3 regions of the Aeribacillus sp. FSL M8-0254 genome follow, and region 1 is predicted to be linked to each of the others. Evidence: predicted binding sites of a transcription regulator. Region 1 holds the regulator's gene; each other region holds the start of a gene.

Region 1 (10,580 bases):
AATAAATAAAATGATGTTTCCTGCTTGGCGAATTTCATCCATTACCTTTTTAAGGCGGTCCTCAAATTCCCCTCTATATTTTGTGCCAGCTACAACTGTTCCCATATCAAGGGTCATAACGCGCTTATCTCTCAAAATTTCAGGAACCTCATTATTCACAATTTGCTGAGCAAGTCCCTCTGCTATGGCAGTTTTCCCAACACCAGGTTCACCTATTAAAACAGGATTATTTTTTGTTCTTCGGCTCAAAACCTCGATGACACGCTGAATTTCTTTGCTTCGGCCGATGACTGGATCAAGTCCGCCCTCCCGTGCAACAGCCGTTAAGTCCCGCGCAAGACTATCAAGCGTCGGAGTATTTGCGTTTGTCATCGAACTTCCTTGGTGGCTTGAGGATACTTCATTGCTGCCTAACAACTGTAAAACTTGCTGACGCGCTTTGTTCAAGCTTACTCCGAGATTGTTTAAAACACGCGCAGCAACTCCCTCGCCTTCTCGAATTAATCCCAATAGGATATGTTCTGTTCCGACATAAGAATGTCCTAATTTTCTTGCTTCATCCATTGACAGTTCAATGACTTTCTTTGCTCTCGGTGTGTAATGGATCGTTTGCGAAATTTCTTGCCCCCGTCCTATCAGGCTTTCCACTTCATTTTGGATTTTTTCTGGACTTAATCCTAAAGCGTGAAGCGCTTTAGCGGCAATTCCTTCTCCTTCGCGCACGAGCCCAAGCAATATGTGCTCTGTGCCGATATTGTTATGTCCGAGTCGTACAGCTTCTTCCTGCGCTAAAGCAAGCACTTTTTGCGCCCGTTCCGTAAATCTCCCAAACATCATTGTTCATCATCCTCCCTTTGCTTCCTTTCTAATTGAAGCCTTTCACGAATTAATGTTGCCCTGCGAATATCCCGTTCATTCGGCCGTAGAACTCCTCCTGAATATTGTTGCAGAAATCCGGGCTGAATTAAAATCATAAGCTCATTTAAAACACTGCGTGGAACATTTTGAATAATTCCCAGGTCAATTCCTAAGCGCACATCTGATAAACATTGAATTGCTTCTTTCGATGGAATAATCCTGCTGTATTTGAGAGTGCCATAGGAACGATATACACGGTCTTCTAGATGATGCGGATTCGTTTTATATAAAGCATCTCTTGCAGCCCGTTCTTGAGCAATTAATTGCCCGACAACACCTATTAAATCATCGACAATATCATCTTCTGATTTGCCTAGCGTAATTTGGTTCGAAATTTGGAATATATTACCTATCGCTTCACTTCCTTCTCCATACCGACCTCTCACAACCAATCCTAATTGATTGATAGCAGGTATAATTTGGTTAATCTGCTGTGTTAAGACAAGTCCTGGAAGGTGCATCATCACGGAAGCCCGCAAGCCGGTACCGACATTTGTTGGACAGCTAGTTAAGTAGCCCCTATGTTCATCAAATGCATAATCAACTTTTTCCTCAATCCAATCGTCAAGATTCATTGCCATTTTCAACGCTTCTTTTAGCTGAAGGCCCGGGAACAAACATTGAATTCTAATATGATCCTCCTCGTTTATCATAATGCTCACTTCTTCGTTTTCAGATAAAAGGCACCCTCCAAGTGCTGATTCTTCCATTAAATAAGGACTAATCAAATGCTTCTCTACAAGTACGCGTTTTTGAATAGGCTGAAGTTCATTCATTTTCAGCAGCACGAATGTCCCTAAACCGTCAAACACTCTTTGTGAAAATGATTCTTCAAATGTATTTAAAACAGCCAAGGCTTCTTCATTCGACATAATGGTAGGGAAGCTGATATTTTCTATATTTCGCGCCAATCTGACTCGGCTGCTCAGCACAATATCGGAATCAGGTCCTTCTTGATTCATCCAAGGGCTCATGGCTGAACGAATAAATTTTTGAAAGGACATGTCATACTCCCCTTTCGTTCCGTCCATTTATCTTCGCTTCAATGGACCGAATTTCATCCCGAACTTGAGCTGCTCTTTCGAATTCCTCTTTCGCAATTAATTCTTGCAGTTCCTGTTTAAGCATTTTCAGGCGCTTTTTCAAATGAATACTTCCACCGGTCCGTTTCGGTACTTTACCGCCGTGAGTTGTATTCCCGCCATGAACACGTTTTAAAATCGGGGTAATTTGGTGATAAAACGTTTTGTAACAATGGGAGCACCCGAATTTACCAATTTTCGTAAATTGATCAAACGTCATATTACATTTCTCACATTGAATGACCTGATTTTTCTTGAAAACATTTTGCCCTTGGCTGCTAATGGCGCTGTCCATATTTAATAATCCGGACAATAAGTTGTTTATAGAAAAGCCTGGATTCATATTGAATATGAATACATCACTTTTTTCCTGTGCACATTTTTCACATATATGCACTTCAGTCTTTTCGCCGTTGATGATTTTTGTAAAGTGGAAAGTAGCGGGCCTTTCATGACATTCTTGACAAATCATCGTCCATCACATCCTCACTTGTATTTTAACGAGGTGAGCATCGCCTTCATCATCCTTGCCCTCAATTCGTCTCGATCAGGCAAATCAATATATAAAACAGACCGATCAATTACGCTCAACATAATTTTCGCTTCTCTTTCTGAAATAACCTCTTCATCAGCCAATCTCAAAATAATATCCTCCGCCGACGATTGTGACAGCCTTTTACCAATGGCATTTAAAATTTGATTGATCAGCTGGATACGGTCATTGATTCGAATTTTCATAATTCGGATATAACCGCCTCCACCCCTTTTGCTTTCGACAATGTAACCCCGTTCAATTGTAAAACGAGTGTTGATCACGTAATTGATTTGCGATGGAACACATTGAAATTTATCCGCAATTTCACTTCTTTTAATTTCAACAATTTCTTTTCCGCTTGAATCTAATACATGCTTTAAATATTGCTCGATAATATCAGATATATTCCGCACCTCGAAAAACACCTCCTTCAACTTTTTGATCGGAATTGCAAAACGCTCAAGAAATGTGCAATATCCTTGAGGGATAGGAGGCAAGATGTTTACGTAATGCTTATTTCCTAAACGATAACAACTAGTCACTTGACTTTGACTATATTTGACCTTAATTATAATATAAATTTTTTTTTGTGTCATTTCAACAAAAAAGCTCACTAATAATATTGCCATTTACAATATGGAAAAACCCGCTCTTTAAAAAACTTTTTTAACTTCTTGAAATTTCAATAATTCGTTTATGATTTCAGGCATTTCATCTTTTGGAAGGCCAATTTCAAGTAAATATGAACGCTTCGCATGTTTAGTTTCTTTTGGCTTTGACAATGTAAAATGAATTTTATAAACAGAAATATTTAATTGTTCAAGTTTCCGAGTAAATTCCACCAAATCATCTTCTGGAAGACTAACTTGTATCCATTTTTTGCTTGACTTCTCAGCAAAAAAAGCCTCCACCTTATTGAGAAAGATCAAACTCAACAATACAATCAAGGTAGAAAAAATCGCCAACGGATACATTCCTGCCCCAACGACAAGGCCAAGTCCTGCAACAACCCAAATCGAGGCTGCCGTCGTTAATCCTCTTACCGTAACCCCTCTCACTAATATCGTTCCAGCACCTAAAAAACCAATGCCGCTAATGACATAAGAAGGAATTCTTGCTGGGTCAAAACGAATATTTTCATAACGATCCATATATTCTTCAAAGCCATAAAGAGACAGAAGCATCATCATGCAGGAGCCGACACCAACTAACAAATGCGTGCGAAAGCCTGCTGGATGCCGTTTAAATTCTCGTTCAAGGCCAATAAATCCACTTAAAATGACTGCTAAAACAATGCGAATCAACATAATTTGCCATTCCTCAGGCATTATCATTCCTCCTTACCATCCAAATGACTTTTTCTGTTTTGGCCATATATGAATTTTGAAATGATACAGTATTATACTTTCCCATTATATGCGATGAACAGTGCTCAATATTCAATTGTTCTTGAGTATGAGACTAAGAATGATATGAAACAAAAAAGCACTTTTAGAGCTGGCTTTAAAATCAAACGAAGCTTTCACTGCTCATATGCTTCAAGAATGGAACAGTTTATGCTTCTGAAGTAGCGATCAATTAATTATACTCCGATTGAAGGTTTTAAAGAAAGCGAGCTTGATTGCAATAGATGCGGAGGATCTTCAGAAGAAGCGAGCTCTTAGTTGTTCGTAAATTTGTCGTTTTTGTTCGTTCTGTTTTAAGCTGTTTTGTCTGTTTGTTGTAAATTTCCATTTACAAGAGGATAAAAGAGGCTTGAGCTTCTCAAACCGCATTGCAGCGAATAATTGTTTCGTCCATACTTTTTTACAAGGATAAGCAAATCTCGCCTCCATCGCTTTTCTCAGATTAATTAAAACGGTTTGCATCATTCAAATCAATTAAAGATGTTTTTGTAACAGCAAAAATATCCATTTCGGCTTTCGACAATTTTCTCGAAAAATTGGCTTTTAGACTGTCATTTCTTAATTTTTCATTTTATGATCATAACGGAAAGTATTGCAACGGAAAAACATCACAAAAAACAAAAAAAGAAGCCGATTCCTCCACCGCCTTCGCTATACACGAGAGACGGCGGTCATATCGGCAAAAAAATAAGATGAAAGGTATTTATTCTATGTCACGATTAATAATTTTAGGCGGATCTAAGTTTTTAATAACGGGCTCTCTAGACTTTATATCTGCATACGTATTGATAATTTCCGGATCATAAATAATTTGCAGCCTAGAAAGCTTGCCTATTTGGTTTTGTGCACCTTCAAAATAATCGTTATTCGTAATCCTTTGTGCTCCCTCAAAATATCGATCACTAGCACGCCCTCTTATCGCATTTAAAACAATGCGCCTCGCTGATATTCCTCCTTCTATACGAATATTTGAACCAACTCCAAACATTTCTAATGCTTGTTCTGAATAGAAAAACCCTTTAATATTACTAGGTTCATCCTGGTTAACGCTATTATTTCTAATGTTTATATTTCCTTTTGCAAAAATAATTAACGAACCGTTTTGACCTAATCCATTGATGCGCGAATATTCAATCGTCACATTTCCCATTACATACATAATTGAATTAAATTCCGCATCAGCCCCTCTAATCGTCAGATCACCGTTCACAAATATGGGGCCGTCCACCCGAATTTTGTCATAATTATTTGGGTTGTACGAATCAGACCACTCGTTGCCAATTGTTAAATCTTTCTCTATATAGGCCCCCTCCTTAAAGGTGGTCTGTTTGAATTGATTATCTAAATTGCGAATTGTTAATGAACCTGCAGTGGCAAAGCTTTTAAAAAGATTATTCCCAGTAAATATGTATTCATTACACCATAAAAAACATTCATCATGACTCGCATAAACTTTGTCATTAGGCCGATTTTGGTTTGAGATTAGTCTATTATTAGCTTTTATGATCGTTACACCGGGAGAATTATGTTTATAATAAAAAATCGATTTTTGTGCAGGAATTTGAATGTCATCACGGATCGGCTGCCTTTTTACAATAACCGGGGCTTGCCGATTGTAAAAAGCATCATCAATACGATCTGTTAGCTTTGTATAAGAACTTCCAAAATTAGAAGTTGTGATATGTTGTCCATATGGAGGTGTATGATTAAAGGTAAAAATATTTCCGCCAAGCAGTAAGTTTGCGTTTGCTTTCCCTTGTGTTGGTAAAATGCTCGGGTAAACGGACGCAATCCATTTCTCACCACTTAAAAATGCATCACTTAAATATGCATATCCGCGGTTTGTTATGATTAAATTCCCGTCTACCTTCATATCCCCTGTGATCGAAACTCCGCCGTGCAAAAACATATTTCCTTCACCAGGTATACAGGCATTTGGAGTTTTACATAATTTGTTGGCACCGAGCGCATAATGTAATGTCTCCAAAAAAGATTGTGCACCAATTTCAACTTCTGAAATAACCGTTTTTTCCTTGCCATCAACAAATCCTCTGCTTAAAAAGGTTATCTTCTTCTTTAGCGGGTTTTCTTCACCATTTTCTATTACATTTTCTATATTTCGTATATATACTCGATATTCACCAGTTGCGCCAGTATTGTGAACACTATTTACCTCGTCTTTATAGCGATTTAAAATCGTATTTAATTTCGTTATAAACTCGCTGCGGGTAATTCCTTCTTCTCCGAGTTCATTTTTCAAATCACTTTGAATCTGACTCGTAATATGCTCAATTCCTTTATTCGCTAATTCACGAGCTTGAACATAATCCTCGCTTGTTTGATTTCTTTTCACCCCAGATAAAGCAACTGTCAAAACGGAAACAGACAAAACTGTAAATAGTAAAAAGATCAACATGGTTAAGATTAAGGAGTATCCTTTTTCATTCATTATGATTTTCATTATTATTTTGCACTCCTTTTCGATCATCAATAATGTTCACAATACTTTTCAGTTCCATTGTTTGCTGTGTTTTAGTAGATTGTAAAACTAACAAAATTTCAAACACATCTTCTCGTTCAGTTTCTATCAATTTGGATTCGCGAGAAAGCACGATATTTCCGTTTGTTAACGACAATTCTTTGTTATTAATCACTACACGTGAATGTTCATGATCAAAACCAATTTTGCTGCCGTCATTTTTGATCAAAAAGTAATTCCCGCTTGGATCCGGCAATTTCCGCTCCTGAATCTCACTAACCTTTAACACAAACAACTCATCAATTAAATGGGCGAGTATATAATCTGCTTCATCGCGCAATGCTGCTTCTTCCATCGCACGGTCATATGTTTTTAATCCGCTAAAAAGAACAGAGTAAGCGATCAGTCCGATAACAGACCCCAATAAAACCACTGAAACAACTTCTACTAACGTAATTCCTTTACTAGAGGATATGATTTTTTTACTCATAGCTCACATACCCTTCAACCTTTGAAGAAATGGGTGTTTTTGAATTTTTTAAATTCACTTCAACAAGTACATTCAATAATCGAATCGCTTTTTCATTAGCAGTTTGACTGACCGTTACTTGAACTGCATACGTTTTATTATTTATAAGTGGAGAAAACAAAAGTTCACATTCATCGGGATCTGGACGGTTCGAGCAGCTGTCAGAAGTATAAACTTGCGGCTGATTAAAGCGATCATTATCTGGTTCATCAATATAAGAAAAAGGATTCATCTTAATTCTTTCCATTGTTGATTTCGCCAGATGAATTGCCACTAATTGATCATTGTTTACTACAGTTGTTTTATTTGTAAAAACAAAAAGATTAAGAAATGCCAAAATAATGATGGAAAGAATGACGAGAGAAATTAGTATCTCCACAAGTGTAAACCCGTCCATTCTCTTCACAATCTTCATTTTCATAGAATATTCACCCATTTTTTAAATATTAAGTAATAGTCGCAATGGCTGTAGTGAATTTGGAACTATATCCTCTGAAATTGGACTTTTTGACTAAAAAACCATTGTCTTAAACGAATCATAATAATAGAATGTAAGTATATGGAACATTTTTACTAAATCCGTAAAAATTTTTCTCTCCAAAATTTGCTATGATTATACAAAAATACATTATTTATTACTTTTATTTTACTTCAAAATAAAGCCTTTTAGACTAAAAGAAAACAATATTTTTACTATTTATCCAAATTTTTACATTTTATTGTGGATGAATTGCTGTAATTTTGCTATTATTATACAAAATATTTCATCTTCGTTGCTTTCATTTTACTCCAAAATAGGTCTTTTTAACTAAATAAAGCTGTATTTTTTACCTATTTTGTAAAATTTTATATTTTTACAGGCTGAATTAGACAAATCAATTGTACTTCTTCTTTTACTCATACGATGAAGAAACAAGCTCTAAGAAACTGGAGCCTTGCAGTAATCAACCGCGCTTCTGAAAGATCCCGAATATTGGCATTGAAATGAAAAGTCAACCTTAGTAATATATATTTATTTGCCGGTTTCAGCCTTCTAAGCTTGATCAGACAAATGATACATAGAAAGGCAGGTTCTTTATGAGCAGGATGAAAAGGTTAATGGCTTTGTTTTTTTCTTTCATAATCGTTATATCAGCTGCGACCATTAGTTTCGGAACTCCCCATATCGCAAACGCTGCCTTTACAATTCCTGATGGTTCTACAGTCGGGGGAATTGATGTCGGTGGAATGACTGTTGATGAAGCTAAAGACATTTTATCAGATAAGATCAATGAGTGGAAAAATCAAAGTGATATGACGATTGAATCACCCACGGAAATATTAACCATTCCATCTGAAGATATTCAGTATGACCTGAATCAAACGATGGATCAATTGCTCGAAAAAACAAAAACACCGTGGTATGCCTTCTTTATTAAAAAAAAATCAGTTGATCTGCCGTTGGTTGTAAAAGTGAATATAACGGATGAAGAACTTTCAGAATGGCCGAACCATATTGATAAAGTCAAAACGATAGACAACATTGAAACAACGGCCTCTTATTTAGGAGAACATAACATTCAAGCGGTTTTAACAGAAGCAAACGAACAAAATGATGTAATGGCTGAAGCAAGCTGGAATATTCCGAAAGACTATATCTTTTTAGATGAGTTAGTAGAAGAATTAAATGGAAAAAAGATAACACCTGGAAATTCATTTTCGTTTTTGCAGCAAGTGGCAAATGAGGTGAGTTATTTTAGGGAGGATGATGGAAATTTCATCGTTTCTATGCTGTATTCTTTGCTCCTGCAAACAAATGTAGAGATTATTGAGCGCCATTCGCAGCGAGTAATTCCGGCCTATTCAAAAGCAGGGATTGAAGCAAAAGTCAGTCAAACAGATGATAAAGATTTCGTCGTTTCAAATCCTGGAACTTATATATACACAATTCACGCTGAAAAAAACGGATCAAAATTGAAAATGGCGATCTTGTCCGCACCTCAAAAAACAAAATATCAATACAAAATTGAAAATAAAGAAGAGATTCATTATCGCACCATCTATCGTTATAAAAAGGATTTACAGCCATGCTGCAAGCGCGTTATACAAAACGGTGTAAATGGTCAGCGAGTGGAAGTATACCGAGTGTCAGTAGCCGAAAACGGCGCGGAGCTTTCCCGTGAGTTGATTAGCACTGATTTTTACTTGCCTGTACCTGAAATCATTTTATTAGCATTACCTTCTTCTGAAAATCAAAATAATAATGCGAATAACGAAAATGACCAAACGAATTCGGACGATACAAATACGAATAGTAGCCAAGCGGATCCTAGTAATGCAAATGCTGATCATTCAACAAATACGGACCAAACGAAGCAAAAGGATATAAATACGGACAATGGTACCGACGGAACTGAAAGCATGGGGCAAGACCGTTTTCAAAGCGAAGAGGAATACGAAAAGCAATTAATGGAGGAAAGTGTGGAGGAAGAGCCGGAATATGTGAAATAAAGGCAACGCCGTTAGAGAAAAGAAAATCTGAATGAATATGATAAAGCCAGCATCTTTGGAGGTGAACGGAAATTGTCTAGAAAGCGTTTAGGAGACTTGCTTTTAGAAGCTGGACTCATTACAAATGAACAATTAAACCAAACATTAAAAAATAAGTCACCGGATGAAAAATTAGGGGATGCCCTGCTGAGAGAAGGTTTTATTACCGAGCAGCAGCTGATTGAAGTATTGGAGTTCCAATTAGGAATACCGCATATCAATATTTATCAATATCCAATTGATCAGGATGTTCTTCAATTAATTCCAAAAGAGCTGGCAAAAAGGCATTATGTGATGCCAATCCGAAAAGATAAAAATAAACTTTTTGTTGCAATGGCGGATCCGATGGACTATTTTGCTATAGAAGAATTGAGAATGGCAACAGGATGCCATATTGAACCCGCTATTGCGACAAAAGATGAATTATATCGAACGATCACAAAATATTATGATCTTCAAGAATCGATGGAAGAGATCATGAGTGATCTTTCACCAAAGGATTCAATGGATGAAGCAAAAGTAACGGATGAAGATTCTCCTGTTGTTCGTCTTGTCAACCAAATCATTGCCAACGGTCTTGCCCAGCGTGCCAGTGATATCCACTTTGACCCGCAAGAAACAGACGTAAAGGTCCGCTACCGGGTCGACGGCATTTTACGTTTAGAGCGGTCACTGCCAAAACATATGCAAAATGTCATCATTGCCCGGATTAAAATTATGGCAAACTTAAATATTACAGAAAATAGATTGCCGCAGGACGGCCGAATTAAAACAACGATTAATTTTAAACCGGTGGATATTCGTGTCGCCACGCTGCCGACAATTTTTGGCGAGAAAGTCGTGATGCGGATTCTTGATTTAAGCAATGTATTAAACAGTGTGGAAAAAATCGGTTTTACAGATGAAAATTTGGAAAAATTTATTACTATGCTAAATCAGCCAAATGGAATAATATTAATCACTGGACCTACAGGATCCGGAAAGTCGTCGACATTGTATGCTGCTTTAAATCAGTTAAATTCAGAGGATGTAAATATCATCACGGTTGAAGATCCTGTCGAGTACCAGATCGAAGGAGTCAATCAAATTCAAGTAAATGAAG
Region 2 (10,580 bases), 960 kb from region 1:
GATTATCATTCGTCCGGCTTATACGCTTGGCGGCAAAGGCGGAGGCATCGCCTACAACCGAGAAGAGTTTATTTCCATTGTCACAAATGGACTTAAAATGAGCCCAATCAATCAAGTGCTTGTGGAAAGAAGTATTGCCGGATTTAAGGAAATTGAATATGAAGTGATGCGCGATGCAAAAGGTACTTGTATTACCGTCTGCAATATGGAAAACATTGATCCAGTCGGAATTCATACTGGGGATTCGATCGTTGTTGCCCCATCTCAAACATTAACAGATGAAGAATATCAAATGCTCCGGCAGGCGGCTTTGAAAATTATCGATGCATTAAAGGTAGTCGGGGGCTGCAACATTCAGTTTGCACTTGACCCTGAAAGCAAGCAATATTACGTGATTGAGGTCAACCCTAGGGTAAGTCGCTCTTCCGCACTTGCTTCGAAAGCGACTGGTTACCCAATTGCCAGAATGGCTGCAAAGCTAGCTGTTGGCTACTCATTAGCGGAGCTGAAGAACCCGTTAACGATGTCGACATATGCCAGCTTTGAACCTGCACTTGACTATGTAGTTGTCAAATTTCCGCGCTGGCCGTTTGATAAATTTACAAAAGCAGATCGGAAGCTTGGAACAAAGATGAAAGCAACCGGCGAAGTGATGGCGATCGAACGGACGATGGAAGCCGCTCTGCAAAAAGCTGTGGAATCGTTGGAATTAAATAATATCGGCATTTATTTGCCTAAGCTTGTGAAAGAAGATACGTCAGCTCTTATTAACCGCCTCCAGCATGCAGATGATGAACGCTTTTTCATCTTAATGGAGCTGTTAAGAAGAGGAGTTTCTATAGATGAGCTTCACAGCCAGACAAAAATTGACTATTATTTCTTGCATGTTTTCAACCATCTAATTGAACTTGAAGGAAAAGCGAAAAAAGAAAAGCTGTCTCCAAGCCTTTTAAAAGAACTGAAATTTTTCGGCTTTTCCGACCGTTCGATTTCATATTGGCAAAAGACAGAAGAAAAAGAAATCCGAAAGCTCCGCAAAGAGTGGGGGATTAAGGCCATATTCAAAATGGTTGATACATGTGCCGCAGAATTTGAAGCGAGAACAAATTATTTCTATTCTACGTACGTTTTCGGTGAAAACGAAGCTGTCTCCACAAGAGGAAAGAAGAAGGCGCTTGTCATTGGTTCCGGCCCGATTCGCATCGGACAGGGAGTTGAGTTTGACTACAGTGCTGTTCACTGCATTCAAACATTGCAAAAGCTTGGATATGACGCGATCATGATCAACAATAATCCTGAGACGGTCAGCACTGATTATGAAACAGCGGATCGATTATATTTTGAGCCGTTAACAGTCGAGCATATATTAAATGTTGTTGAAAATGAAAACATTGACGTAACGCTCGTCCAATTTGGCGGCCAGACGGCGATCAACTTAGCGGAGAAGCTTGAAAAAGCAGGCGTGAAGCTGCTTGGTACAACTTCTGAGCTTCTGGACATATTGGAGGATCGAGAAAGATTTTATCAGCTATTAGACGAAACGAATATCCCGCACATTCAAGGAGCAATGGCACATACAAAAGAGGAGGCGATATCGGAAGCGAAAAAGCTGCGGTATCCGATCCTGTTAAGACCTTCATATGTTATTGGCGGAAAAGGCATGGTGAAGGTAAAAAATCAAGAAGAGCTGCTTTCGTTAGTGGAGCAGACGGACGAAAATCATTTTCCTCTTCTTTTAGATGAATTCCTTTTTGGTCAGGAAGCGGAGGTTGATTTAATAGCTGACGGGAAAAATGTGTTTATTCCGGGATTTATGGAGCATATCGAGCCCGCTGGTGTTCATTCTGGCGATAGTTATGCGATTTTTCCAGCTGTGTCGTTGTCAAAAGAAATAAAAGAAAAAATGACCGACTATGCGGAAAGAATGGTTCAACATTTGCAATATAAAGGCATTATGAACATTCAATTTTTAATTGATGGTCAGGACGTTTATGTGCTGGAAGTGAATCCGCGTGCGAGCCGGACTGTGCCGATCGTCAGCAAAGTTGCCGGAGTGCCGTTAGTAGATCTTGCGACAACCATTTTAACCGGAAAAATGTTAACTGACTTACATCCTCAAATAGCAGCCCATGAATATGTGGCTATTAAATATCCGGTATTTTCAACGCACGCCCATTCAGATGTCGATATGAAACTAGGTCCGGAAATGAAATCGACGGGCGAAGGAATGTGTGTCGGCAAATCTGTGGAGGAAGCGATGCGGAAGGTATTCGATCATTTATTTCCAATTCATTCGGACGGTATTTTTGTGGATGGAGATAAGAAAGATGATGTACTCGATTATATAAAACCGGTAACGGATAATTTTGAAAGTTGGCTTGAGAAAAAAGAAGCGGTGCTTTATTATAATCCGGAAGAAAACGATCAGGCAAAGGCAAGACGACAAAAAGCGCTTGAACGAGGAATTATGGTATTGACGGAAGAAGCATCATTTCAGGCATTTTTAAGTGCACTAACAGTTAGCAAATACACGCCTATTTCTTTACATGAACTGTCAGATAAAGGAGTCGAAATGAGTTTATGAGCACACTTAAAGGTCGTAACGTTTTAAAGCTGCTTGATTTTACATCAGAAGAAATTCAATATTTGCTCGAGGAAGCATTGAAATTAAAGCAAAATCCGCTATCAAACGTCCTTCATGGGAAAACGCTGGCGATGATTTTCGAAAAATCATCCACTCGAACTCGTGTCTCCTTTGAAGTAGGAATGCTGCAATTAGGGGGACATGCGCTTGCCCTTTCTTCAAAAGAGCTTCAGCTCGGGCGCGGTGAGACAATCGCTGATACAGCGAGAGTATTGTCGCGATATGTGGATGCCATTCTTCTCCGCACAACTGACCATAATCGGGTCAAAGAGCTTGCCGAATATGCAACTGTCCCTGTCATCAATGGTTTGTGCGACTTGTACCATCCTTGCCAAGCGTTAGCTGATTTATTGACAATTTATGAGCTGAAAGGCAAATTTTCAGGCGTAAAAGTCGTTTATGTTGGCGACGGCAACAATGTCGCCCACTCCCTTATGGTTGGCTGCGCAAAAGTTGGCGCTCATTTTACGATCGCAGCCCCAGAAGGCTATGAGCCAAATGAAAGCATTTTGAAACAGGCGAAAGAAATTGCTGGCGAAACGGGCGGGAAAGTCGAATTAATTCATAATCCAGACGAAGCGGTTCAGGATGCTGATATTATTTATACGGACGTTTGGGTCAGCATGGGACAGGAAGAAGAAACAGAAGCAAGAATGAAAGCATTTAAACCGTTTCAAGTAAATCAATCCTTGCTGGCAAAAGCAAAACGAGATGCAAGCTTCCTTCACTGCCTGCCGGCTGCGCGCGGCTTGGAAGTGACAGATGAAGTGATGGACGGAAGCCAATCAGCGGTATTTTTGCAGGCCGAAAACCGCCTTCATGCGCAAAAAGCAATTTTAAAAGAAATTATGGCTTAACAAGATCTTTCGTTGATAAAGCAGGATGATCTCCTGCTTTTTTTCTTTTGAAACCGGGGCGAAAGGTTTTACTCTACTGCATATATATCCAGACAAAAAAGAACGACAGGTGAGACAATTTTGGGAATAATTGTAAATAATGATTCTCACAGAAACAGTAAAAAGAGCTTTTGACCCAGCATTCGGTGCTTGCACGCTTAAACGATTTTTTCAAAAGGATGCCATATGCAGTGAGTTCGATTTTGGGCGTTGAGTAAAGTTTCGAAGTACATCACATAATGAAAATTATCAAAGGTGTTTCTGTCTATACATGAAAAATCTTCTGATAGCCAACAATAATGTCCAAGGAGGGATGATTCATGGGTCAAAATCGTCAATTCAGGCCTGGTCAAAAAGCACCTAACAACGGAATCTACATCGAAGTCGGCGAGACCGGATCGATGGTGGTCGATCCCAAAAAGGTTGAACTCAAAGCAGGAGATCGATTCCCCGAAACATCCAACCATAATCGGGTTTGGACCTATAAGCGCAAGCCGTAATATTTCGAACAACGCTAAGCCATTCTGAAAACGAATGGCTTTACTTGATTTATAAAGAAGTTATAATAAAATTAAAGGTCAAAAAAAGTCAAAATAGGGGCGTTTCGGTATGGATGTAAATCAATTCACGGAGAAGCTGCAAAAAGGTCTGGTAGAAGCTCAAAAAATCGCAAAAGAACATGAACATCAAGAAGTGGATGAATTTCATATTTTACTTGCTTTTCTGCGGCAGTCTGACGGGATTTTTCCAAGAATTTTAGAAAAGCTTAAATGTCCTGTACAACAAATTGAGGCAGCGATCAACGAGTATTTACAAAAAAAGCCGAAAGTATCTGTTCACGGAAACGGTGAGGTAAATATTTATATTTCCCGTACTCTTTCAGAAGCTTTTGCAAAAGCGGACGAAATAAGGAAAGATTTTCAAGATGATTATTTATCAGTTGAACATATTATATTGGCATTTTCCGAATCGAGCTCAAAAGAAGTGAGAGAGCTTTTTCAGCAATATCACTTAACAAAAGCTGCCATATTGAAAGTGTTAAAGGAAATAAGGGGGAATGCTCGGGTGACATCACCTAATCCAGAAAGCACTTATGAAGTATTGGAGAAATACGGCCGTGATTTAGTTAAAGAGGTGAAAGAAGGAAAAATTGACCCTGTCATTGGCCGTGATCAAGAAATTCGGCGCGTGATCCGAATTTTATCAAGAAAAACGAAAAACAACCCGGTGTTAATCGGTGAACCAGGGGTTGGAAAAACAGCGATCGTGGAAGGATTAGCCCATCGGATTGTACGAAAAGATGTACCGGAGGGATTAAAAGATAAAACAATATTTGCTTTAGATATGAGCTCGCTCATTGCGGGAGCCAAGTTTCGCGGAGAATTTGAAGAAAGATTAAAAGCTGTTTTGCAAGAAATTAAAAAGAGCGATGGACGGATTATTTTATTTATTGATGAATTGCACACAATAGTCGGGGCCGGCAAAACAGAAGGAGCAATGGATGCCGGCAACATGTTAAAGCCGATGCTTGCGAGAGGTGAGCTGCACTGCATAGGAGCAACGACACTTGATGAACATCGCAAGTATATTGAAAAAGATCCGGCGCTTGAGCGGCGTTTTCAACAGGTGCTTGTGAGCGAACCGTCTGTGGAAGACACGATTTCTATTTTACGAGGACTAAAAGAACGGTTTGAAATCCATCATGGAGTCAAAATTCATGATTCGGCGATTGTAGCTGCGAGTGAGCTCTCGCACCGCTATATTACAGAACGCTTCCTGCCTGATAAAGCGATTGATTTAATCGATGAAGCATGCGCGATGATCCGCACGGAAATAGATTCAATGCCGACAGAACTTGATGAAGTGACGAGAAGGATTATGCAGCTTGAAATTGAAGAGGCTGCATTGAAAAAAGAAACGGATGACATCAGCCGAATCAGATTGGAAGAGTTGCAAAAGGAACTTGCAAATTTAAAAGAGAAAGCAAATGAAATGAAGGCGAAATGGCAGCTTGAAGTCGAAGGTATTCAACAGCTTAGAAGCTTGAGGGAAGAGCTGGAAAAAGCACGCAGAGATTTAGCTGATGCTGAAAATGAATACGATTTAAACAAAGCGGCTGAGCTGCGCCATGGAAAAATTCCGGCGCTGGAAAAACAAATCAAACAACTGGAAGAAGAAATGAAGCAGAAAGAGGAAAACAAGATGCTTCGCGAGGAAGTAACAGAAGAGGAAATTGCCGGTATTGTGTCAAGATGGACTGGCATTCCGGTAGCAAAGCTTGTACAAGGGGAAAGAGAAAAGCTTCTGAAGCTTGAACAAATATTAAAAGAAAGGGTCATCGGGCAAGACGATGCAGTTGAATTAGTATCGGATGCAGTTTTGCGTGCGCGGGCAGGCATAAAAGATCCGAACAGGCCGATCGGCTCCTTCCTCTTTTTAGGTCCGACAGGGGTCGGGAAAACGGAGCTGGCGAAAGCATTGGCAGAAGCGCTTTTTGACAGCGAGGACGAAATAGTCCGCATTGATATGTCGGAGTATATGGAAAAACATTCTGTCTCAAGGCTGATCGGCGCACCTCCGGGTTATGTCGGATATGAAGAAGGAGGACAGCTGACGGAAAAAGTTCGGAGACATCCGTACTCGGTTATATTACTGGACGAAATCGAAAAGGCTCACCCAGAAGTGTTTAACATATTGCTGCAAATGCTTGATGACGGCAGGGTGACCGATTCGAAAGGAAGAACAGTTGATTTTAAAAATACAGTGATCATTATGACATCCAACATCGGTTCTCAGCATTTGCTCTCCGGTTTAAATGATCAGGGGGAAATAACAGATGAAGCGAAAAAGAAAGTTCTTGATGAGCTTTCCATGCATTTCCGGCCAGAATTTTTAAACCGGATTGATGACACGATCCTGTTCAAGCCTTTAACAATGAACGAAGTAAAAGGAATAGTAGAAAAACTTTTAAAAGAGCTTCAAGCGCGCCTATCCCATAAACAACTTACACTAAAGATTACAGATGAAGCGAAGGAATTCATTGCAAAAAGAGGATTTGATCCTGTATTTGGCGCACGGCCGCTGAAACGGTTTATTCAAAAGCATGTAGAGACAAAACTTGCGAAAGCGGTTATTGCTGGAACCGTTCATGATCGTGACCAAGTTCTGTTAGGGGTAGAAAATGAAGAAATTGTTATAAAAACGGATTTGCATGCTCATGAGAAGAGCGGAGCAGCAAAATTAGAATAGCTATAAATGGATATTAAAACCCTTCTCAATCGAGGAGGGTTCTTTTTTTTGTGCGGACCATGTAGACATAGGAAACTGTGTCCTGGTGGCGGGGAATCTGATTCGGAGACTAAAAACAGGGCGATATTCCTATCAGGCTAGTTTCATGGGGAGATTGCACAGCTAAGCAAGCCTGATTCTGCCTAAAAGACTAGAAAACTATAATTGGAAAAGTGTAGTGCTTTATAAGTTTTTCCGCCAATCTTAGTTGTGCTGACGTATACGTAACAGCTTCATGTAAATTTGCTAGGCTGAAATCTTAATTATACTGACGTATATGTTAACTGGTAAGGGTCTGTCCAAAGACAAATCTCCATTGAAAACAAAAAATCACAGGGGATGTCTTAAGCCCAAAAATGACTTATTAGACTATCCCCTTTTTTTGAATTTGTCTATATTATGGCGTAACAAGTGAGGCTTCGCCGATAGCAGCAGGCATCTAATCGCTGATTTTCGTTTTAAATAAAAAGAAATTGGCAATTCGCCAATTTCGACAAATTCTTAATGCTCTTCTGAAGGTTCAGCCGGAATTAACTCCCCAATTATAAAGAGAAGTACGGTAAAAACAACAGAGATTATAATTGCTGTTGAAAAATGGAATGCAGAGCCTGTCATGGAAGAAACAACATAGCTGGCCATGTTGACAAGCAAAAACGTCCAAAAAAATGTTGCGAAATATCTCATTATCTTCACCTCGTTTATTCCTGTCTTTACTTATATTATCATACAACATTTTTCATGAAAACGGTTGTTTCGCGATTTTTTTGCGAGCCTTTTTGACATTTCGTACATACATTATAAAAGGTCATCGATGGAAAGGTGGTGGGCAAATGGAAGGTGTTTCGGAAAGATTTTTTCAAATTGAAAACGAGTGGAATGTCATTCATCTTCCGGAAAAGCCGAACGGATTCGGCATCTTGATCATTGGCGATCGAACCCATTTTGTTGAAAATGGTTCAAGCTACTGGTTGGAGCATTACGGGCGGCGTCAGCTGATCAATACGTTAAAAAGCTGCGGATATACATTGTTTCATTCCAATCTTTACGGACGCCATTGGGGCAGCTCTCACGCCGTTTTGTTGGCAAAACAGCTTTATCATCTTGTCATGAAACAAGAAATTTTAAATAAAAAAATCCATATACTGTCTGAAGGTATAGGAGCACTCGTTGCGCTGCAGTTGATGGAAGAGATGCCAAATTCCATCCGTTCATCGGTGATGATCAATCCTTGTTTGGACATAAAAGCCCAAATAGCGGAAGAGAAAAAGAATAAATTTTTTTACAAACAAATGATAAAAGAACTATCAAAAGCTTACCAATTAGATGAAAAAGCTGTCACCCATTATCCCTTTGTCCGTATACAAGACTTTGTATCAAAAATACCTGTAGGCATCTGGCAGAAAATGAACGGGGGAAGCTATTCCTATAAAATTCATGGAAAAAAATATGAGGAATGGAGAAAGCAGCTGAAAGCTCCAATTCAATTCACATTTTATTTCCAGGAAAATATAAATCGGATCCATGATATGATAAGAAGTTTTTACAAAGAGCATGAAAGAATCTTATAGAAAAGGAATTGAGGACTGGGCGAAAATGCTCAATAAGTGAGCAGGCTGCCCCCTTTTTGTTTGAAAAGGGCATTGGACTAATCTCTTCTTTTTTCGCATACGATACAATAATAGTTTTTTCATAAAGGAGCATTCCTGTTAGAAGTTTTTTCGGGGACTTGAATAAAAAAAGCCCTCTTGGTATGATTCGGGGGTGTCAATCGCACGAATTGACCCCTAATTTGGATACCAAGGAGGACTATACATGAATTCTATCTCAAACAAGAAGATTAATCAAGTCACCGATCAAACGCTCGTCGTTGGCATGGATATCGCGAAAAAGAAGCATTATGCCTGCTTTGTGGATGAGCGAGGGAGGGTGTTAAAAAAGCCGTTTCCCGTTCTGCAATCGAGAGAAGGATTGGAATGGTTGTACCAGTGCATCGTGAAAGCGATGGAGGAATTTGAAAAAACGGAAGTGATCGTTGGCATCGAGCCAACGGGACATTATTGGCTCAATCTCGCTTACTTTCTTGACGAGAAGGGCATTCCTCTCGTCATGACAAACCCGATGCACGTGAAGCGCTCCAAAGAGCTGGATGACAATCTTCCAACCAAGCATGATGCGAAAGACGCGCTCGTCATTGCCCGGTTAGTGAAAGACGGCCGATTCAGCTATCCGCGCATTCTGAAAGGGGTGGAGGCCGAACTGCGCACAGGGGCGACGTTTCGATCCAAACTCGTGGAAGAGCAGGGGGCGGTTCGAAATCAGATGATTCGCTGGCTCGATAGGTAATTTCCGGAATTTACGCAAGTCTTTCCGTCGTTTGGGAAAATGGCGCTCGCTGTGCTGGAACAGACGCCGTTTCCGTCGGATTTAGCAGGGAAAGAGATCGAAGAGGTTCTCACCCTTTACCGCCAAAGCGAGGGATTACAATCGCCACAAAAACCGAAAGCGAAGAAGTTGATGGAATTGGTCCAACATTCCATTGGCGTAACGGAAGGACAACAGATGGCCCGTATCGAAATCGCCACACTTGTCCGCCGATATCGCCAGCTGGAAAAAGAGATCGAGGCATTGACAGAACAGCTGATTGAACTCGTTCAGACCTCCGTCGAATACGAATGGCTGAAGACCGTTCCGGGCTTAGGGGATGCGACTATCGTGGAACTGTTATCGGAAATCGGGAGTTTTTCCCACTATCAGGATCCGCGCCAATTATTGAAACTTGCGGGCCTGACACTGCGGGAGCATTCCTCCGGCCAACACAAAGGGCAAAAACGGATCTCGAAGCGTGGAAGAAGGCGGTTGCGCGCCCTCCTCTTCCGCGTGATGATGCCGATGATCCGCCACAACGAAGCGTTTCGACAGTTACATGAATATTACACGACACGGCCCGATAATCCGTTGCGCAAGAAGCAATCCATTGTGGTGTTATGCGGGAAATGACTGAAGGTACTGCACGCTGTGTGTACGAAGCACCAGGCGTTCGATGCGAAGCGAATGATGCAGGACATCTTTGGTCTCGAAACGGCGGCTTGATGCCTGCATGCCTTGTGATTCTCTAGACAACAAGGATGACACGGAGAAGCTGGCGCGATATCATCCATTCGACCTTGAGTCCCTAAAGGAGCTTAGCCGGCCTCTGCCTGATGACTAGACCGAACGAAGGAATGTAGGCACAAGGATGCCAAGAGACATGGGAGGGTTCGTCATCATCAGCGATGCAGAGATCCACGGTGCATCCCATACGCTTCCCCGCACTACAACCAAATTTAACCAGTAGTGGCCGCGAAGCGTACCCCATCAATGTAAGATATACACATATTTAAGAAATAATGTTAGAAACTTTGTCGAAAAATATTTTTTTGACACCCCTGAAACGGCTACAACCGTTGATATATCAACATTTATAGAGGGAGGTTTTCAAAATGTCAACTGCCTTAAAGCAGTGTAAACATATTTTAATTGTTGGGGCTCATCAATTTGAAGGCTTTCATATATGTTCAAAACTGGTAGAGGAAGGATTACTAGTCGATGGAGTGGTAATCGTTCCTAAAAATCCGTTGCAAAAAAAAATATGCGAAGAAGAAATGATGTGGCTCGGGCGGAACGCACATTTTCATTTATTGGAAGAAGACAGTTGGATAGAGGATGCTTCCAAAAAGCAATATGATTTGATTTATTATTGTCAAACAGATCAT
Region 3 (10,580 bases), 1.3 Mb from region 1:
TTTGCTGATTTACAATCGGGGTGCAGATCGTGATAAGCTTTTTATCGTGAACTTCTGAAATAGCAGTCTTTTTTGTTGCGAGTGCAGATTGAAAACATTTTTCCGAAGAGATGTCATGATGTAATGAAACGGGTTGAGTGCCGATTTTTATTGTTCCGTCTGCATTTGCGATATAAAGGCCGGTAAAGCGGGGTTCTTGTTGTAGGGTTTCTTTTAGAGCTCTTTGAATTTGGTTTGGATTATTTTCTTGATCTATGAATAACGCCATTGTTTCCATTCTCGTTTTTGTTTCCGAGATTAAGCGGTCAATTTGACTTTGATGAATGTCTAGCATATATACGGCTTCTTTTTCATGTTTCGAAAAGAGAATATTTTTTTGTTTTTCCCATATGATAAACGAAATCAGAAAAGTGGGCAGGATTACGATCAAAATGTAAAGCAAAACCTTATGGCGATGTGTTAAGTCCAGCATTTCTTTAAACTCCTTCTTTTTCATCAACCTTTTTATTATAGCATGATCTTTTGAAAGAAGATCGGGGTTAAAAAAAGTTTTTTTATTCTGAAATTTTCTATGCAGTGATTGACAATAATGAGAAGTTTCACTATTATAATTCAAGACATTGAAATACTAAAGGAATGATGAAAGTTGGCTAAGGAAAACAGCAGTATTGAAAAATCTCTAAAATTTTTTATCGTTCTTTCACGTGCTTATCGCGCAATGAATGATCAAGTTAGCAAGCACATTCAATCATATGGATTAAACTTAACGGAATTTGCCGTTTTAGAGCTTTTGTATCATAAAGGAGATCAGCCACTTCAACAAATCGGCGGAAAAATTCTTTTAGCTAGCGGCAGCATTACGTATGTTATTGATAAATTAGAGCAAAAAGGGCTGTTAGTTCGAAAAGCATGCCCTAAAGACCGCCGTGTCACATATGCGGCAATAACGGAAAAGGGGAGAAAATGGATTGAAGAAATCTTTCCTTCTCATCAAGAGATGATTGATTCGATCGTGAATATTTTGACAGAAGATGAGAAGGAAACAGCGATTAATCTATTAAAAAAAGTAGGGTACCATGCGAAAGAAAAATGAAAGCGGAACCGGCTTAATTCGGCTCCGCTTTTTTATTGTTTGGAAGAATTAGAATTTCCACCCGTCTGTTTTTTTGTCTTCCTTCTGCTGTATCATTGGAAGCAACGGGTTTGTATTCGCCGTATCCTTTCGCACTGAACTTGCTTGGGTCGAGATTTTTGTTTTCTAAAATAATTTTCATCACATTTACGGCTCTCATAACACTTAAATGCCAGTTTGAATCAAAGTTTGAATTATGAATCGGTACATTGTCTGTATGTCCGCTGATAACCACGTTGCGGGTACTGTCCATGGCGAGCATTTTGGCAATGTCAGTAGCCAAAATTTCATCTTTTTTTCTCACTTTGGCGCTGCCCGAATCAAACAATATATCGTCCCGAATCGTGATTAACAAACCCTCTTCGTTTAGTGATGTTTTAATATTGTTTTTCAAGTTGTTTTCTTCAATGTATTGATTAAACCGATTTTGAACTTCCGCTAATTCCTCTTGATCGCTGTTTCCCGATTCATCATTGTCATGAGGCTCATTTTGCACTTTTCCATTTTGCTTGTTTTCTTCGATGTTTTCCATTTCTTGTTGTGGTAGAGGGCTCGGATATTCTAAAACGCTTATGCCTCCGTCAAAATTGGAATTGAAAGCTCTTGCTAAACGTTCAAATTTTTGGGCATCTATGGAACTGAGAGCAAATAGAACGATAAAGAGCGCAAGCAAAAGGGTTAAAATATCGGCATAGGGAATAAGCCAGCTTTCATCTGTATGATGATCATTGCGGTTTTTTTTTCTGCTACGCATCGGACGCAACACTTCCTTCATCAGAAATCTTTGCCCGCTCTTTTTCAGGAAGATAAAATGCCAATTTTTGCTGAATCGTCCGCGGTGCCTGTCCTTCTAAAATGGATAGAATGCCTTCGATCATCACCTGGCGGACGAGCACCTCCTGCTGAGACTTCCGTTTCAGTTTGTTCGCAAACGGGTGCCATAAAACATATCCTGTAAAAATTCCGAGCAAAGTAGCAACGAACGCGGCGCTGATCGATTGTCCGAGCTCCTCAATATTTTCCAAATTGGCTAGTGCGGCAATCAAACCTAATACAGCTCCTAATACGCCAAGAGTCGGAGCATACGTGCCGGCCTGAGAAAAAATGGCGGCGCCTGCTTCATGCCGCTCTTCCATTGCATTGATTTCTTCTGTCATAACATCTCGGATGAACTCGGCAGACTGACCGTCCACAGCCATGCTTAAACCGGTCTTTAAAAATGGGTCATCTATTTCCTGAAGCTTAGCTTCCAGCGCCAACAATCCTTCTTTCCTTGCGATTTGCGCCCATTCAGAGAAAAGGACAATCAACTCTTGAATCGTATAAGTTTGTGTGTCTTTAAATAAGACGCGGAATAATTTCGGTATTCTTTTAATTTCATTTGTCGGAAAGGCAATAACGACCGCAGCAATCGTTCCGATGATAATAATGACGATAGCTGCCGGATTGATTAAAACGGAAATACTGACACCTTTTAAAACCATGCCGACAATAATTGCCATAATTCCTAAAAAAATGCCGATAATAGATGTTTTGTCCATGTTCATCAAATCCTTCTTCTTTCTATATTCAATTATTATATCGACAAAGAAAGACGAAAATTTTATATTTGATAAAAAAATAAACGACACATTCATCGGAATCGATTTTTGCGATGCTGCTCCCAAATAAAAAAACTGCCCTAATGGACTGTTAGGGCAGCTGTTATGAACGAATAACAATTTCTTCATTTTCTACGTCGGCGATTAAATGATTGTGCACTTCACCGTCCAACAGGATGTCTGCAATTTTGTCTTCAATATGTTCTTGAATGACGCGGCGAAGCGGACGAGCGCCGAACGATGGATGATAGCCGATTTCTACCAATTTTTCTTTTGCTTTTTCTGTTACGTCCAATGAAATGTTTTGTTCTTTCAACGTGTTCCGAACTTCTTCAAGCATCAAATCAACTATTTTCAAATAATCTTCTTTATCAAGCGGTTTAAATTCAATAATGGCATCGAAACGGTTTAAAAATTCAGGCTTAAAGAATGAACCGAGAGATTCAAGGATGCTTGATTCTTTTTCCACCGTGCTGTTAAAACCGACGTGAACTTGTTTTGCACCTGCTCCAGCGTTAGAGGTCATAATAATGACCGTATCTTTGAAGCTGACGGTGCGGCCTTGGCTGTCTGTCAAGCGTCCGTCTTCTAATATTTGCAAGAAAATGTGCTGTACATCTGGATGAGCTTTTTCAATTTCATCCAGCAGGATAATGCAGTAAGGGTTGCGACGAACCTTTTCCGTTAATTGTCCTGCTTCTTCATGTCCGACATAGCCTGGAGGCGAGCCGATTAATTTTGAAACAGAATGTTTTTCCATATATTCACTCATATCCAAGCGAATCATGGCATCTTTTGAACCGAACAGCTCCAAAGCTAATGTTTTCGACAATTCCGTTTTTCCAACGCCAGTCGGGCCGACGAACAGGAAGGATCCGATTGGTCGGTTTTTTGCTTTCAATCCAGCGCGGCTGCGGCGAATGGCTTTTGCCACTTTCCGGACAGCATCCTCTTGGCCGATAATTTTTTTCGCCAAGTTTTCTTCTAAATGTTTCATTTTTGCTTGCTCATCCTCTTGCAGCTTGCCGACTGGTATGCCGGTTTTTTCTTCGATGATTTTTTGAATGTCTTCTACTTGAACGATTGCTTGCTGTTTGTCCTTTCCTTGTTCAAGCTGCTTTTCAAGGGCAGCTTCTTCGTCGCGAAGCTTAGCTGCAAGTTCGTATCGTTCTTCCTTTAGCGCTTTTTCTTTTTCATGGGCAATTTGTTTAAGCCGCTCGTGGATGTCTGCTTCATTAGCCGGCTCGGCTTTTAAGTTTAATCTTGAACCAGCTTCATCCATTAAATCGATGGCTTTGTCAGGCAAAAAGCGGTCTTGAATATATCGATGAGATAGTGTGACGCAAGCTTTAATCGCATCTTCTGAATATTTGACTTGATGGTATTGTTCATATTTTTCTTGAATTCCTTTTAAAATGCTGATCGCTTCTTCAATGGAAGGTTCTTTCACAATAACCGGCTGGAAGCGTCGTTCAAGGGCTGTATCTTTTTCGATTTGCCGGTATTCTTTTAGAGTTGTTGCTCCGACAACTTGAAGCTCACCGCGGGCGAGCGCTGGCTTTAATATGTTGCCGGCATCCATAGAACCTTCCGCAGAACCGGCGCCGACTAAAAGATGAATTTCATCGATAAACAGGATGATGTTTTTCCGGGCTTGCAATTCTTGAATTAGCTGCTTCATCCGCTGTTCAAATTGTCCGCGAATTCCCGTGTTGGCGACAAGTGATGAAACATCCAGCAAATAAACTTCTTTATTTTTTAATTTTTGCGGAACGTCTCCTTGAGAAATTTTTAAGGCTAGTCCTTCCACAATAGCTGTTTTCCCTACGCCTGGTTCTCCGATTAAAACCGGGTTATTTTTGTTGCGTCGATTTAAAATTTCAATCACTCGTCTTACCTCATCATCGCGGCCGATGACAGGATCAATCAACCCAGCTTTTGCAGCATCCGTTAAATTTCGGCCGAATTGATCGAGGAAGCCGTTCTGTTTTCCGCCCCCTGATTTCGGTTGTGCTTGAACAGCTTGGTCAAAGCTCTCAAAAGAGTTTGGCATAAATGATTGAAATAATTCATCGAAACCGCTGAATCCGTAAAAACCACTTGGGATTTTTTGTTTATATTGTTGATAGCATTCTTGACAGAGACGCATTTCTTGTTTGTTGTGATTGATTTGTACATTTAATAAAACATTGGCTTTTCTTGTTTGGCAATTTTCACACAACATATAGCATTCCTCCTTTTTGACTTTGATTAACTTTGACTAAAAGAAGAAACTTCTTTGACTTTCTTTGACCTTTTGGAATCAAAGAGACAATCTCAATCATTCAATAGTTAGATTCACTGTTTGACCTTTTCTGACTTTATTATACTTTGACCTTTTTTGACTTTCAAGTCTTTTTTATAAATTTTTTTCGTCTTTTTTTCCCTTCTTGTCCATATATTGTTGATAAAGTAAGGTGGGTGAAACATGAGCAATAAATGGGTATTGGCACTTCAAATAGCTTCTGTCTATATCGGCACTGTCATCGGTGCAGGGTTTGCAACGGGAAAAGAGATCGTTGAGTTTTTTTCAAAATACGGCGCCGGAGGAATTGTTGGAATTATTTGTTCTGCCGTTTTATTTGTTTGGCTGGGAACGAAAATGATGTTGATCGGAAGACGAATTAATGCATCTTCGTATTTGCAGTTGAACCAATTTTTGTTTGGGACGTTGTCAGCTTATGTAGTCAACGGCTTGATGTTTATGATGCTGATTGGCATCACATCGGTCATGCTGTCGGGGGCGGGGGCGATTTTTGAAGAGCAACTGTCGCTTTCAAAGCAATTTGGAATTTTTTTAACGATTGTGCTTTCCATTGCTGTGATTTCGTTTGGAGTCAAAGGGCTGTCTTCCGTCAATCTATTGGTTGTTCCGCTTTTTATTTTGTTTAGCCTGATCATCTCCATTGAAGCCATCATAAGGGGTGATTTTATCGATTTATCGTTGGATGGAGTGTTTCAACCAGTCAAATCAAGCTTTTTATATGTTTCTTTTAATCTCTCTCTTGCTCAGGCTGTACTTGTTCCGCTCGCAAACGAAATAAAGGATGAAAGCGCCATTAAATTGGGCGGAGTTGTAGGCGGTCTCGGATTAAGCTTCATTTTATTTTCCAGCTATTTCTCCCTTCTGCATTTGCCGGACGCCGGGCTTTTTGAAATCCCAATGGCTGAAATTGTCAAGCAGCTGTTTTCAGGCTTTTATTACATATACATCCTTGTTATTTTTGGAGAAATATTTTCATCGTTGATCGGCAATCTGTATGGTTTGGAACGGCAATTATCATCGGAAAAGCCTTTGGCAAAAATCGCTGGTGTCATTTTCATCCTATTATTATGTTATTTAGTCAGCCTGATAGGATACGGAAAGCTCATTTCCACGCTTTATCCGCTGTTCGGGTATATGAGCATTGCCTTTTTCATATTATTAATGTTCAAAAAAATTCCAGACGATAACAAATCATGATAAAATAGTAGGGAAATGAAGGAGGAGTTTATTTGGATAAAATCGCGGTCATTTCTGATATACATGGGAATATTCCGGCGTTGTCGTCTGTATTGAAAGATATAAGCTTGCGAAATGTAGATCGAATTTTTTGTTTAGGGGATCTTGTCGGAAAAGGACCTGAATCAAAAGAAGCGATCGATATCATCCGCAGCTCCTGCGATTTTGTTTTAAAAGGAAACTGGGACGAGCTGATTACAAGGGAAGATGTAAACGATGTCGTTCGCTGGCATCAAAATCAGTTGTCGCAAAAAGACATAGAATATTTGCGTAGCCTCCCGTTTTCCATTGATTTTTATATGAGCGGCCGCCGGCTGCGGCTTTTTCATGCATCCCCTTTCAGCGTCTGGATAAGGGTACAGCCTTGGGATTCGATTGAAAAAAGATTGTCCATGTTTGAAAACAGCGTTGAAACCGGTTTGGGAACGAAGGAGCCGGATGTTGTCGGATACGGTGATGTTCATAATGCCTTTATACAGCATTTATCCGGCAAAACGCTTTTTAATGCAGGCAGTGTCGGTAATCCGCTGGACCTGCCCGAAGCATCCTACTGCATTTTGGAAGGCATGTTCAACTCGGAGAAAAGGGCTCCTTTTTCGATTCAGCACATACGTGTTCCATATGATATTGACCTTGCCATTCAATTAGCTAGAAAAAAAGAAATGCCGGAACTAAAAGAGTATATTCAGGAATTAACGACCTCACGCTACAGAGGCTTGGAAAAGGCATGATGCGGAGGTATAAGTAAAATTATTGTAGGCAAAAATTAGCGCCTTCATTTAATGAGAACTCTGATTGCTCATTAAATGAAAGGGAAAGTGTGGCAGTAATATGAGAAAGTGCGGCTGCTCCTGGTAGAATGATCATGGACTACATTTAGAGGATACAAAATTGCCCACAAACGCTCGGCTCAATCCTGCTTTTTAAAAAAAGAAGATTTTTTTACCAAAAGAGTACCCTGAAAAAAGTGATTTCGCTATCAAAAAATAGGGATTAAAAAAGTTGCCCACAAAGTCTTGAGTGACTCCAGTTGGAGCATGCCGTTTGCATAAACAATTCTGTATGATATAATAAGATACAACTTGAATAAAAATCCGTTTCGAAAAAAACGGGAGAGGTTCTAGCACACCCTCTATAAAAAACTAAGGAAAACTATATCCTTGGGATATAGTTTTTTCAATGTTTGCGAAAGGTTTAGAAGTTGAATAGATTTATGATGATTTCGAAAGGCTTCTGAACAGCTTGCTTCCGCCACTGTAGCAGAAAAAGAAGCATCAGTTTCTGTTTAAGCTAGGCAGTGTGAATGGCTTTCTTTTTTTCAGAAAGGAGCGTTTTCAAATGGATAATAAGAAAGCGGTCGTTGTGTTTAGCGGAGGACAAGACAGTACAACTTGTTTGTTTTGGGCGAAGAAACAATTTGATGAGGTGACCGCTGTCACGTTTCATTATAATCAGCGGCATGCACAGGAAATTGAAGCAGCGAAAAACATTGCGAACGAAGCCGGCATACCTCATTATGTGCTGGACATGTCCTTATTAAATCAAATGGCGCCGAATGCATTAACACGTTCAAATATGGAAATTGAACAAAAGGAAGGAGAGCTTCCCAACACTTTTGTTCCGGGGAGGAATTTAGTTTTTTTGACATTTGCCGCCATTTTGGCGAAACAACTGGGAGCGAAACATATTGTGACAGGTGTATGTGAAACGGATTTCAGCGGCTATCCTGACTGCCGGGACGTGTTCGTAAAATCCTGCAATGTAACGATTAATTTAGCGATGGAAGAGGATTTTGTGATTCACACGCCGCTTATGTGGATCAATAAAGCGGAAACGTGGAAGTTTGCCGATGAGTTAGGGGTGTTCGATATCATTCGCGAAAAAACGTTGACGTGCTATAACGGTATTATTGGCGACGGATGCGGCGAATGTCCTGCTTGCTTATTGAGAAAAAGGGGATTGGAACAATATTTGGCTGAAAAAGGAGCTAATACGTGATGCTTCATCAATTTTATCCGCAAGTTTTTCATAGTTATAGTTATGAGCTGAATAAAGATATGCAAATATCTGCTGCACACTACATCCCGCATGAAAAAGCGGGGAAATGCGCCCGTGTACATGGTCACACGTATTTCGTCAATCTCACTATTTGCGGTGATCAGCTTGATGATTCAGGATTCCTTGTGAATTTTCAGCATTTAAAAAAATGGGTTCATGATCGATTTGACCATACGCTGCTCAATGACCATACGGATGTATTCAATGGTCAAAACAGCGAAGACTTTCCAACGACAGAAGTGGTTGCGCGGAAAATTTGGGAAATTGTCCAGGATCATTTAAATGTACTCCCGAATAAACCGAAATGCTTGCAGGTGTTTGTCAGAGAAACGCCGACAAGCTATGTTGTGTACCGTCCGAAAAGGGAGATGAAATAATGAAAAAAATACCGGTCATCGAGATTTTTGGACCGACCATTCAAGGGGAAGGAATGGTGATCGGACAAAAAACAATGTTTGTCCGAACGGCCGGTTGCGACTATTCATGCAGCTGGTGTGATTCAGCTTTTACGTGGAACGGTTCAGCAAAAGATGAAATTAAACAAATGACAGCAGCGGAAATTTTGGACGATCTTATTGAGCTTGGCGGCGATCGCTTCAATCACGTCACCATTTCGGGCGGAAATCCGGCATTGATTAGAGGATTGGATGAATTGATTATCCTTTTAAGGGAGCAAGGATTTCGCACTGCATTGGAGACACAGGGAAGCCGTTATCAAGATTGGTTTTTACTAATCGATGATTTAACTCTATCTCCCAAGCCTCCTAGTTCAGGGATGAAAACGAACTTTACTGTGCTTGATGACATTATGAAGCGGCTGATCGATGGCGGACGGAAAGACAATGTTAGTCTAAAAGTTGTTGTTTTTAATGAGGAAGATTTTGATTACGCGAAAAACGTCCACCTTCGCTATCCAAATATTTCATTTTATTTGCAGCCTGGAAATGATCAAGTAAACGAACAAAATGATCACCTCCTGAGAAATCAACTTTTAGAAAAATTAGAATGGCTGATCGAATTGACTGTTCAATCAAAAGAAATGAACGATGCTCGAGTTTTGCCGCAGCTTCATGCACTTGTTTGGGGAAACAAGCGCGGAGTGTAAATGAATAGGAAAGGATGAAAAAAGATGGCTGGAAGAAAAGATGATGAATTGAAAGATCTGACGCTGTTAGGCAACAAAAATACAAAATATTTATTTGAATACAGCCCAGAAGTGTTGGAAGTATTCGATAATAAACATCCAGACCGCGATTATTTCGTGAAGTTCAATTGTCCGGAGTTTACCAGCTTGTGTCAATAAGGGCACACTTCAGTGGCGACACTGTCGGATAAACCTTGTGAATTCAGGGGAAGAGGATAATGGAGTAAAAAGCGAAAATGGCAATTGTGATCGAATAAAAGAAAAACATGTTCTTGTCTCTTATTCCCATTATCTTTCCAACCCTGAGCCAAGCCTCAAATTTAAGGGAATCTTCTTCTTAAATTTGAGGAAGGTGCAGAGACTATCGAAATCACTCCAGCATGAAGCGAGTAAGAGTAGTGTTGGAGGAAGAGAGTAGAGTACACCAAGATGACAGCATATATTATCTTGGTGGAAGCGCAAGGGTTCTTATTCAATATCGCAGTTGAATAAGAATATGATATAGTCCACCTGTTTGTGAAAAACAGAGGCCAATCACCGGACAACCGGACTTCGCGACCATTTATATCAGCTATATTCCAGACAAAAAATGTGTGGAAAGCAAGTCGCTGAAGCTTTATTTGTTCAGCTTCCGCAACCACGGCGATTTCCATGAAGATTGTGTTAATATTATCATGAATGATTTAATCAAGATCATGGAGCCCCGCTACATCGAAGTATGGGGAAAATTTACGCCGCGCGGCGGTATTTCTATTGATCCTTATGTCAATTGGGGACGTCCTGGAACAAAATACGAGAAAATGGCGGAGTATCGTATGATGAACCATGATTTGTACCCGGAAAAAGTGGACAACCGATAAAGCAAGTCGCTTGAGGCGTTTTTTTGATAAAAGAACCTGCCGAAACTTGCGTTAATTGTAAAAAATTCTTGAAATGGCACTAAACTCTTTAATATAAGAAAAAGTAAAACGGAGCATTCAATTCTCCGTTTTACTTTTCGACAATTTTATAGTTTTTATGATTAACTACTGTTTTTTGTTCCAGATCCATTTCCCGAAAGTTTTCCATGTACGTAAGATCGACGATGACGGAATTTTCATTTAC

What was found. The regulator CtsR, encoded in region 1, represses protease genes until heat stress. The targets are predictions, from matches to a motif close to ATGGTCAATAAAGGTCAAACA.
Region 2: the regulator CtsR is predicted to act here: its motif matches at 4,115-4,135, upstream of clpB (ATP-dependent chaperone ClpB).
Region 3: the regulator CtsR is predicted to act here: its motif matches at 5,075-5,095, upstream of NSQ44_RS06740 (ATP-dependent Clp protease ATP-binding subunit).

The regions. Positions count from the first base shown of each region.
Region 1 is NZ_JBBOZY010000001.1:109,722-120,301, reverse strand. Features, by position in the region: gene clpC (ATP-dependent protease ATP-binding subunit ClpC) at 1-837, opposite strand, end outside; gene NSQ44_RS00605 (protein arginine kinase) at 834-1,922, opposite strand; gene NSQ44_RS00600 (UvrB/UvrC motif-containing protein) at 1,924-2,472, opposite strand; gene NSQ44_RS00595 (CtsR family transcriptional regulator) at 2,487-2,948, opposite strand; gene NSQ44_RS00590 (MgtC/SapB family protein) at 3,189-3,863, opposite strand; gene NSQ44_RS00585 (hypothetical protein) at 4,645-6,402, opposite strand; gene NSQ44_RS00580 (hypothetical protein) at 6,383-6,910, opposite strand; gene NSQ44_RS00575 (type IV pilus modification PilV family protein) at 6,903-7,370, opposite strand; gene NSQ44_RS00570 (G5 domain-containing protein) at 8,048-9,439, shown strand; gene NSQ44_RS00565 (GspE/PulE family protein) at 9,512-10,580, shown strand, end outside.
Region 2 is NZ_JBBOZY010000001.1:1,072,060-1,082,639, forward strand. Features, by position in the region: gene NSQ44_RS05310 (carbamoyl phosphate synthase large subunit) at 1-2,584, shown strand, start outside; gene argF (ornithine carbamoyltransferase) at 2,581-3,501, shown strand; gene NSQ44_RS05320 (YjzC family protein) at 3,861-4,040, shown strand; gene clpB (ATP-dependent chaperone ClpB) at 4,150-6,789, shown strand; gene NSQ44_RS05330 (YjzD family protein) at 7,330-7,512, opposite strand; gene NSQ44_RS05335 (hypothetical protein) at 7,659-8,396, shown strand; partial or broken gene NSQ44_RS05340 (IS110 family transposase) at 8,641-9,918, shown strand; gene NSQ44_RS05345 (hypothetical protein) at 10,308-10,580, shown strand, end outside.
Region 3 is NZ_JBBOZY010000001.1:1,375,826-1,386,405, forward strand. Features, by position in the region: gene NSQ44_RS06720 (ATP-binding protein) at 1-472, opposite strand, end outside; gene NSQ44_RS06725 (MarR family winged helix-turn-helix transcriptional regulator) at 647-1,093, shown strand; gene motB (flagellar motor protein MotB) at 1,107-1,886, opposite strand; gene motA (flagellar motor stator protein MotA) at 1,879-2,673, opposite strand; gene NSQ44_RS06740 (ATP-dependent Clp protease ATP-binding subunit) at 2,837-4,957, opposite strand; gene NSQ44_RS06745 (YkvI family membrane protein) at 5,201-6,235, shown strand; gene NSQ44_RS06750 (metallophosphoesterase family protein) at 6,268-7,005, shown strand; PreQ1 riboswitch class I at 7,383-7,426, shown strand; gene queC (7-cyano-7-deazaguanine synthase QueC) at 7,574-8,272, shown strand; gene queD (6-carboxytetrahydropterin synthase QueD) at 8,272-8,709, shown strand; gene queE (7-carboxy-7-deazaguanine synthase QueE) at 8,709-9,437, shown strand; partial or broken gene NSQ44_RS06770 (preQ(1) synthase) at 9,462-9,629, shown strand; partial or broken gene queF (preQ(1) synthase) at 10,007-10,336, shown strand; gene NSQ44_RS06780 (YkvS family protein) at 10,467-10,580, opposite strand, start outside.